Regions from separate parts of the Sporosarcina sp. SAFN-015 genome, predicted to be linked through region 1. Evidence: a T-box and tRNA genes for the amino acid it is inferred to sense, from the RefSeq annotation. Region 1 holds a T-box; the other holds one or more tRNA genes.

The links. The T-box of region 1 lies ahead of alaS (alanine--tRNA ligase). A T-box ahead of a tRNA ligase gene usually reads a tRNA of that ligase, here a tRNA-Ala.
Region 2: it has a tRNA-Ala gene. The T-box ahead of alaS (alanine--tRNA ligase) is inferred to sense a tRNA for this amino acid. The anticodon was not compared.

What each region holds. Positions count from the first base shown of each region.
Region 1 covers NZ_JBPFDR010000010.1:84,677-89,111, forward strand. The annotation lists gene recD2 (SF1B family DNA helicase RecD2) at 1-2,416, shown strand, start outside; T-box leader at 2,455-2,655, shown strand; gene alaS (alanine--tRNA ligase) at 2,711-4,435, shown strand, end outside.
Region 2 covers NZ_JBPFDR010000001.1:373,591-378,025, forward strand. The annotation lists gene ACR65H_RS01695 (alpha/beta fold hydrolase) at 1-527, opposite strand, end outside; gene ACR65H_RS01700 (FAD-dependent oxidoreductase) at 985-1,692, opposite strand; gene ACR65H_RS01705 (SRPBCC family protein) at 1,693-2,085, opposite strand; gene ACR65H_RS01710 (ArsR/SmtB family transcription factor) at 2,089-2,409, opposite strand; tRNA gene ACR65H_RS01715 (tRNA-Ala) at 2,621-2,693, opposite strand; gene ACR65H_RS01720 (DUF2804 domain-containing protein) at 2,761-3,780, shown strand; gene ACR65H_RS01725 (YusW family protein) at 4,082-4,435, shown strand, end outside.

The DNA.
Region 1 (4,435 bases):
CGTTGGACGGCCAGTCGTCACTATTTTCCATAATCCTGATAATCTCTTTTCCATTGTGAAAATGAAAATAAGTAAAACGAATAGCGGCTATGGAGATAAGGAAATTGTCATTAAAGGAAATTTTCCTCCTTTGGCGAACGAAGACGACTATAGATTGACGGGAAGACTTGTCAATCATGCGACTTATGGGAAACAGTTCGATGTCCACACGTTCACAAAAGAAATGCCAGAAACCGAAACGGGAATCGTCCATTACTTATCCGGTGATCTATTTCCTGGAATCGGAAGGAAAACTGCCGACACTATTGTGAAAACATTAGGTAAAGATGCCATTAAACAGATACTCGAAAATCCTGATGTGCTTGATCGGGTTCCAAAGCTGTCGGAAGAGCGGAAAGAGACCCTCATTACCGTTCTTCAGGAAAACCTTGGGTTGGAACGAAGCATGGTCCAGTTGAATGAGTGGGGATTCGGTCCCCAGCTTTCGATGCGCATTTACCAGACGTATCGGGAGGAAGTCATCGAGCTGCTAAAAGAAAATCCATTTAGGCTAATTGAAGACGTAGAGGGAGTCGGATTTCAACGGGCAGACGAATTAGGCAGACAGCTCGGAATCACTGGCAAACATCCATCACGAGTAAAAGCCGCAATCCTTCATACGATGAACCAAGGAGTTCAGTCCGCTGGGCATGTCTATTTAGAGGCAGAGACAGTACTGCCCGAAGTGAAGCGGTTGCTTGAATCGAGTCAATCGGAAGAAGTGCCATTTGACAATATTTCCCGAAGTATCATTGAGTTGGTTGAGGAGAGTAAGCTGTGCGGAGAAGGAAAAAGGCTTTATATTCCTTCACTTTATTTTTCGGAAATTGGCATCGCCTCTAAAATGGATAGAATTATGGAGAATGATCTTTCCGACAAGTTTCCGGTATCTGAAATCCGAAAGGCGATAGGTGAAGCGGAAGAGAGGCTTGGCGTCAGCTATGCTGAAACCCAAGTGGCCGCCATTGAAAAAGCTCTCCATTCACCTGTTATGATTTTAACAGGTGGACCGGGAACGGGGAAAACGACTGTCATCCGAGGTTTAGTAGAAGTATTTGCGGAGCTGCACGGCCTATCACTTGACCCGAAGTACTATGCGGATAAAGAAGAGACCTTTCCAATCGTTTTAGCAGCACCTACTGGACGAGCGGCGAAGAGAATGTCTGAATCGACAGGTTTGCCTGCAATGACTATCCACAGGCTTCTCGGATTCAATGGACAAGAAAAGGATGATGCAGTCGGTAGAGAGGTGGAAGGGCGGCTCATCATTATCGATGAAATGTCTATGGTCGACACTTGGCTTGCGCATCAGCTTCTGAAAGCCTTACATGATGATATCCAAGTATTATTCGTCGGCGACCAAGATCAGCTTCCACCTGTTGGTCCAGGCCAAGTGTTAAAGGATATGCTCGACTCGGAAAAGATTCCGGTCGTTGAACTGACTGAGATTTATCGACAAAGCGCCGGATCGACAATCATAGAAATGGCTCATATGATTAAGAATGCAAAGTGGACTGATGATGTCACTAGAAAAACGTCGGACCGCTCTTTCATAAAAGCAAACGGGGATCAGATACTCGAAGTGGTCGAACAGGTCGTGAAAAACGCCGTTTCGAAAGGTCACCATATTAGGAACATTCAAGTTCTAGCACCTATGTATAAAGGACCTGCAGGCATTGATGGACTGAACAAAATGATCCAGCAGATGGTAAACCCACCTGGACCTGATCGGAAAGAAGTCGTCTTCGGTGATGTCGTCTATCGTATTGGGGACAAAGTGCTCCAGCTCGTCAATCAACCCGAAAGCAACGTATTCAACGGTGATATGGGAGAAGTCATTTCCATCATTAAGGCGAAGGAGACAGTCGATAAAAAGGAATTGCTCATTGTTTCTTATGATGGAATCGAAGTGGAGTATGAGCGAAATGATCTAAATCAAATTACGCTCGCTTATTGCTGCTCCATCCACAAGTCCCAAGGAAGTGAGTTTCCTATTGTCGTAATGCCGATAGTCCGAGGATATAGGAAAATGCTGCGGAGAAATCTTTTATATACAGGCATAACTAGGGCTAGAAACTTCCTTATCCTTTGCGGTGAGCCGGAAGAATTCAAAATCGGTATTAACCGGACGGATGAGCTGGAACGGCAGACGACGTTGAAAGACCGGCTGCGGAAGGAATCCACTTTTGAAGACCGGACAGATACTGTAATAGCTCAGCAAGACGATGAGCTACAAGTTGAACCGATCGAAGCCGTCAGTGAAATTCCGGAAATCCCGAAAGAGTATAGGCTGACAAAGGAGACGATTTTCGGAATCGACCCGATGATCGGTATGCAAGGTATCACTCCTTTCGATTTTCTGGAAGCGAAGGATTGACACGGGGACGGGGATTCCCTATAATCCAAAGTATCATATGAAATTCGATGACGGAGAAAGTACGCTTACCGCTATGCTCAGAAAGGAATCCCTAGGCTGCAAGGATTCCCATGGCCGTTTGCCGGAAAGCTACTCCTGAGAGCAACTAACACTTGCCGTTAGCCGCGTTATGGCTTCTTGAGATACCGGCTTTCCGCCGGTAAATTAGGGTGGTACCACGAAAAATCTTCGTCCCTTGTACAGGGGCGGGGATTTTTTTATTTGTATCGCTCAACTATTAAAGGAGGATTACTCATGAAAAAATTAACAGCAGCTGAAATTAGAAGAATGTTTCTCGAATACTTCAAAGAACACGGCCATAGCGAAGAGCCATCAGCACCACTAGTCCCAATTGACGATCCATCACTTCTTTGGATCAACAGCGGCGTCGCAACACTAAAAAAATACTTTGACGGACGTGTAATTCCGACAAATCCGCGCATTGTCAATGCACAAAAATCAATTCGCACCAACGACATCGAAAATGTAGGCAGAACTGCTCGCCACCATACATTCTTCGAAATGCTCGGGAACTTCTCAATCGGTGACTACTTCAAAGAAGAAGCGATCATTCGCGCATGGGACTTCCTAACTAATGAAAAATGGATTGGCTTTGACCGAGAATTGCTCTCTGTCACTGTACACCCGGAAGATAATGAAGCATACGACATTTGGAAAGATAAAATCGGCATTCCTGAGGAACGCATTATCCGATTGGAAGGTAACTTCTGGGATATCGGAGAAGGTCCGAGCGGTCCGAACTCTGAAATTTTCTACGATCGCGGACCAACTTTCGGCGACGACTTCTCAGATCCGGAATTGTACCCTGGCGGAGAAAACGAACGTTATTTAGAAATTTGGAACTTAGTATTTTCTGAGTTCAACCATAATCCAGATCATACGTACACCCCACTACCGAAGAAAAATATTGATACAGGAATGGGTCTTGAACGGATGGCTTCAGTCATCCAAGAAGTGCCTACGAACTTTGATACAGATCTTTTCATGCCAATCATCCATTCAGTGGAAAAAGTGTCAGGTGAAAAGTATGGCGAGGATGATGTAAAGGATACCGCATTTAAAGTTATCGCAGACCATATCCGTACTGTTGCATTCGCGATCGGCGATGGTGCATTGCCTTCCAATGAAGGAAGAGGCTACGTCTTAAGAAGACTTCTACGTCGCGCTGTCCGCTTTGCAAAACAGTTGGGCATCAACAAGCCGTTCATGTATGAACTCGTTCCTGTCGTAGGGGAAGTTATGCAAGACTTCTATCCACAAGTCAAGGAAAAAGAAGCTTTCATTATGAAGGTCATTAAGAATGAAGAAGAACGATTCCATGAAACGTTGAATGAAGGATTGGCAATTTTGAATGGCGTCATCGAAAAAGCGAAAGCGAGCGGCAACACGATCGTATCCGGTGCGGATGCATTTAAGCTTTATGACACATACGGTTTTCCTTTCGAACTGACAGAGGAGTTTGCGGAGGAAGCAGGCGTTGAGGTCGATCGTGCTGGATTCGATGAAGAAATGGAAAATCAACGTAAACGTGCAAGAGCTGCACGGCTTGATGTCGATTCGATGCATGTACAATCGGAAGTGCTTGGCAATATTCACGAACAAAGTGAATTTATCGGCTATGATCAATTGTCTTGCGAGACAAAAATCATTGCACTCTTGCACAATGGCGAATTGGTCGCTCATGCTTCAGAAGGTGATGAAATTCAGTTCATGCTTGAACGCACTCCATTTTATGCGGAAAGCGGCGGACAGATTGCCGATAAAGGAATCATTACAAGTGATACATTTATCATCGATGTGAAAGATGTGAAAAAAGCACCGAATGGTCAACATTTGCATACTGCTGTTGTTCGTTCAGGTGAAGTATCTGAGAAAACCGAAGTATTAGCTGAAGTAAATCCGGAATTACGTAAAATGACGATTAAAAATCATACAGCAACACATCTTCTTCATAAAGCA
Region 2 (4,435 bases), on a different contig from region 1:
TGCATTCCCATTTGAAAGAACCAATCTGAGAATCGGCTCGATATATATTGAAAGAAAAAGCCGTCTATTACTTCCTGCATCAGCTTTGGGCGATCATTTAACGATTGTTCCAAATACCGATTAGCTGTCTCTTCTGAGAAGCCTATTGGGGCAGCGGCGTCAACAAGAACAAGCCGAGACACCCCATAACCGTTATACCTGGTCATATACCGAATCGCAATAGACCCACCCGTCGAGTGACCTACAAGTACAAAATCTTTTAATTGAAGTGTACCGACAATTACATGGATATCATCAGCCAATCTATCTAAGTTATAGCCATCGAGAGGTTTATCCGAATTTCCAAAGCCTCTCCAGTCTATGCCGATACATCGATACCCCATTGTAGGAAGCACATTAAACTGATATTCGAACTGTTTATGACTCAACGGCCATCCATGTATAAATACAATGGTCTTGCTGCCCTCCGGATTAAGATCTTCAACATACAGATTTACACCTGACTCTACAGTAACCAAATAACCGATAACGATTCCTCCGTCGTTATAATGACTTCGCCTATAAGATATTCAACTTTGTATGTATATGTGCCCCTCCCATTAACAAAGCAATTCAAAAAAACCCCATAGAATGGGGTTTCAGCCTGTTGACAAACGCTCGCATCCGTTGTTGAGGCCTACAGGAAGTAGGTCATGCATCCGTTGCCGCAGGACGCGGCGCACTTAGGATGCCTTCCTTTCTCGCTCGTCCGCTCATGAACTTTAGTTCTATTCGCGTCTTCGCTCGACTTCGCGCGGGCTCGCAGGAAGCGAGTCATGCAACCGTTGCCACAGGACGTGGCGATCTTAGGTTGCCTTCCTTGGCAAGCGTTTTCAATCAGGCTGAGGAAATTCCTGCCCATTGCCACTTGCCTTAAAAAAGAGTGTAGACAAAGTCCAAAAACGACTTTGTCTACACTCTTGAACCCCATAGAATGGGGTTTCTTTAATAACCAAAAAAGACATCCTTTTTAATACTCTTCTTCGAAATATCATTACTTTGTAAATGAGCGGAAATGGATTCTACCATCGCCTTAGGACCTGCAATATAGTAGTTGCCATCGTTCTGATATAAGTTGGACAGCTTATTTATTTCCTCAGGTAAGTCGTTCCTCTGATCGAGGTACGTTACAGTTGCCGCAGTATTATTAGCAATTTCATCGAGTTCATCTTTATATACAAATGACTTTTTGCTATCTATATAAAGTAGATGTATTTGCTTTCCGCCTACGTTCCCTTCCTCCTCAATCTGCTTTAGCATCGACCGGAATGGTGTAATTCCAATACCGCCCGCAATAAAGATGGAAGGACCGTTATCGGTTAAATAAAACGACCCTACTGGCCCGCTCATTTTTACTTTCATGCCCTGTTTTAATTCTAACATCGCCATTTTAAAGTCACTTGGATCATCACTAATTCCTAGCGTTAGTTGAACAATATTCTCAGCAGGAGCAGATGCCACACTTATTGGACGTATACCATTTTTTATTTTCTTATGAGTAATCGTAAACAGCCCATGTTGTCCCGCTTTCCACGTTAAATTCTTCTCTTTTTCAAATCGAAAAGTATATACACCATCTGATTCTTTGTAGCTCTCAATGAATACTAAGTCTCTCTTTTTGAAGATTGCTACTGCATCTTGAAAAAAAACCATTTACATTTCTCCTACCAGTTTATTCAACTCGTCAACCATACTTGTCCAACCATATTTCGCGCCATTGAACGCAGCCCGATTTTCTTCTTCAAATCCAGTGTGAGCCAGATGTAAGTGGGTTGTTTCACCTTCCTGTTTTAATGTCCATGTGACAATCGTATCGATCGGTCCACCGACCCATGTGTACGATAATGTAGTAGGCTCATCAACAACCAATACTTCACTCTCTACAACTAAACCGATTGCCTCATTCCGAAACTGACATTTGTATCCGACAATCGGTTTGAAATTATTTTCCATCACCCATTTCGCAAGAATTTCTGAGTTCGTTAATGCATCCCATACTTTATTGATAGGACTTTTAAATTGAAAATCCAATGATAAATCCGCCATCATCTATTCCTCCAATAAGTTCTTTAGTTTCGCCGCACTTTCCGTCCAAAAATCCTCATAAAACGATAACCAGTCTTTAACTTCCTGCAAGGGAGCTGCGTTTAACCGATACCTTGTTTCTCTGCCAATTTTACGGTTTTTCACTAAATCAGCTTCTTTCAGAATTGCTAAATGTTTAGAAACTGCAGTACGTCCCATCTGAAAATGAGGGGTTAATTCGTAAAGCGCCAACTCATCGGAACCTGCCAATAACCATATCAACTTTCGTCTCGTCGGATCTGCAATGGCTACAAAAACATCGCGCTCTTGGTCAGTCGTAATCAAAATCCTTCCCCCTCTCCTAAAGATTGGACACTGTTCGGTGTCACTATAATACGACACTAATTGGTGTCGTGTCAATCGTAAAAAAACGGAAAAGATATCGAACTTTTACCGATGCCATCCCCGTGCTAAATTTTATTATTGCGTTCCTGGATTTACTAGGTGCCTATATAAAAAACCTCATCAAATGTTAATTTGATGAGGTTCCTAATGATGGAGCATACCGGGTTCGAACCGGTGACCTTCACACTGCCAGCGTGACACTCTCCCAGCTGAGCTAATGCCCCGTATATCTGATACAATATAGATTATAACATGTCACATTAAAAAGACAATAGATCGGGGGAGATCTCCTTGCAACATGCTGAAAGAGAACTGAAGGACACGGTGTTTCTGTGCGATCAGAAAGGGATGTTGAATCCCGAAGCAATTGGGTTTGCCCGCCGTCCTATCATTATAAGCAATTTAAAGGGCCATTTCATGCGGAAGAAGAAATGGAATTATTGGTGTGTGTTCGGTGAGGATCTTCTATTTTCTGCGACGATCAGCCATTTGGATTATGCGGCTGTCTGCTTTGTCTATTTGCTCGATTATGAAACGCAGCGGTTCTATGAGAAGCAAGTCGTGCTGCCGGTTGGGCGAAAGGTGAAGATGCCGGAGGATGTTCTTGGCAGTGTGAAATTCGTCAACGAGCGGATGTCCGTCCAGCTCGTGCATATACAAGGAGAAACCCATCTATCTGTGACGATACCCGATTTTGATAATGAAGTGCTTCATGCCGATCTTCACATCGCGCATCCGGACGAAGATGATTCGTTGAACGTCGTTATCCCCCGCAACCGGGATCGGTTCCAATTCACAGCAAAGCACCATACATTGCCGACAGCGGGCTTCGTGAAGATCGGGGAGAAACGGTATAATTTCAATCCTGATTATAGCTTTGCCGTGCTCGATTATGGACGCGGTATTTGGCCGCGCGAAGCGGAGTGGAATTGGGCGATGGCTTCCCAACGTTTAGGTGGTCGGAGAATCGGTCTGAATTTCGGCGGAAAATGGACGGATGGTACGGGAATGACGGAAAATGCAGTATTCGTAGACGGTGTCATGACGAAGCTGCATGAAGATGTCATCTTCACGTATGACAAGGACAATTTCATGCATCCTTGGCATATCGGAACAAAGTTTTCTGACCAAGTCGACTTGACGTTTTCCCCTTTCTTTGAGCGGGTTTCCAAGACGAATGCGCAGCTCGTCCAAACGAACGTCAATCAGCTCGTCGGCTATTTCAACGGCCGTGTCAAGCTGAACGACGGCTCGATTTTACGAATCCGTCAAATGCTTGGCAGCGCGGAAGATCACCGCGCGAAATGGTAAGAAACAACCGGTGCAAGCGCCCGGTTGTTTTTTATTAGCCGCAAATATGTTGTTATCACCGACTTAGTGGATGTTATCACCGGCTCTTGACACTTTATCACCGACTTAAACGAGTTTATCACCGACTCTCTGACCGTTATCACCGACTCGCACAAATTCCCGCGTTCCCCGATAAAATGAATGCGGGCCAATTCCATTCCTACCACTTTCGCTGACGCGATTCCCAAAAATGGTCTTTGTGTTTAATTTCGCAGAATGTAGGAAATCAATAAATAGAGACTACAACAGGAGGTTTGCGAACATGAGGGATAATATGAAGGTCGTCATGCTTCTTTTAATGGCTGTTCTCGTCCTTGGCGCTTGTGGAAATGCAAGCAAAAATGCAGATGATCCGGCGCGGGAAGATGCGACGATTATTTACGAGGATGAAAAAGAAGGCGGCACGATGAATACGGGCGACGGCTATGGCTTCAATGAGTTCGATTTGGAGATTGAGGTCGATGGGAAAGATGCCGTTGATGCAGAGTATGATGTGAATGAAGCCAGTGATGCAAAGTATGTGAATAGATTAGCGAATTTAAATTTGAAGGATCAGGAAGCGTTCGATAAGCTGGATGAGTTCTTCACGAAAATTATGCTGACGCATGATATGTCG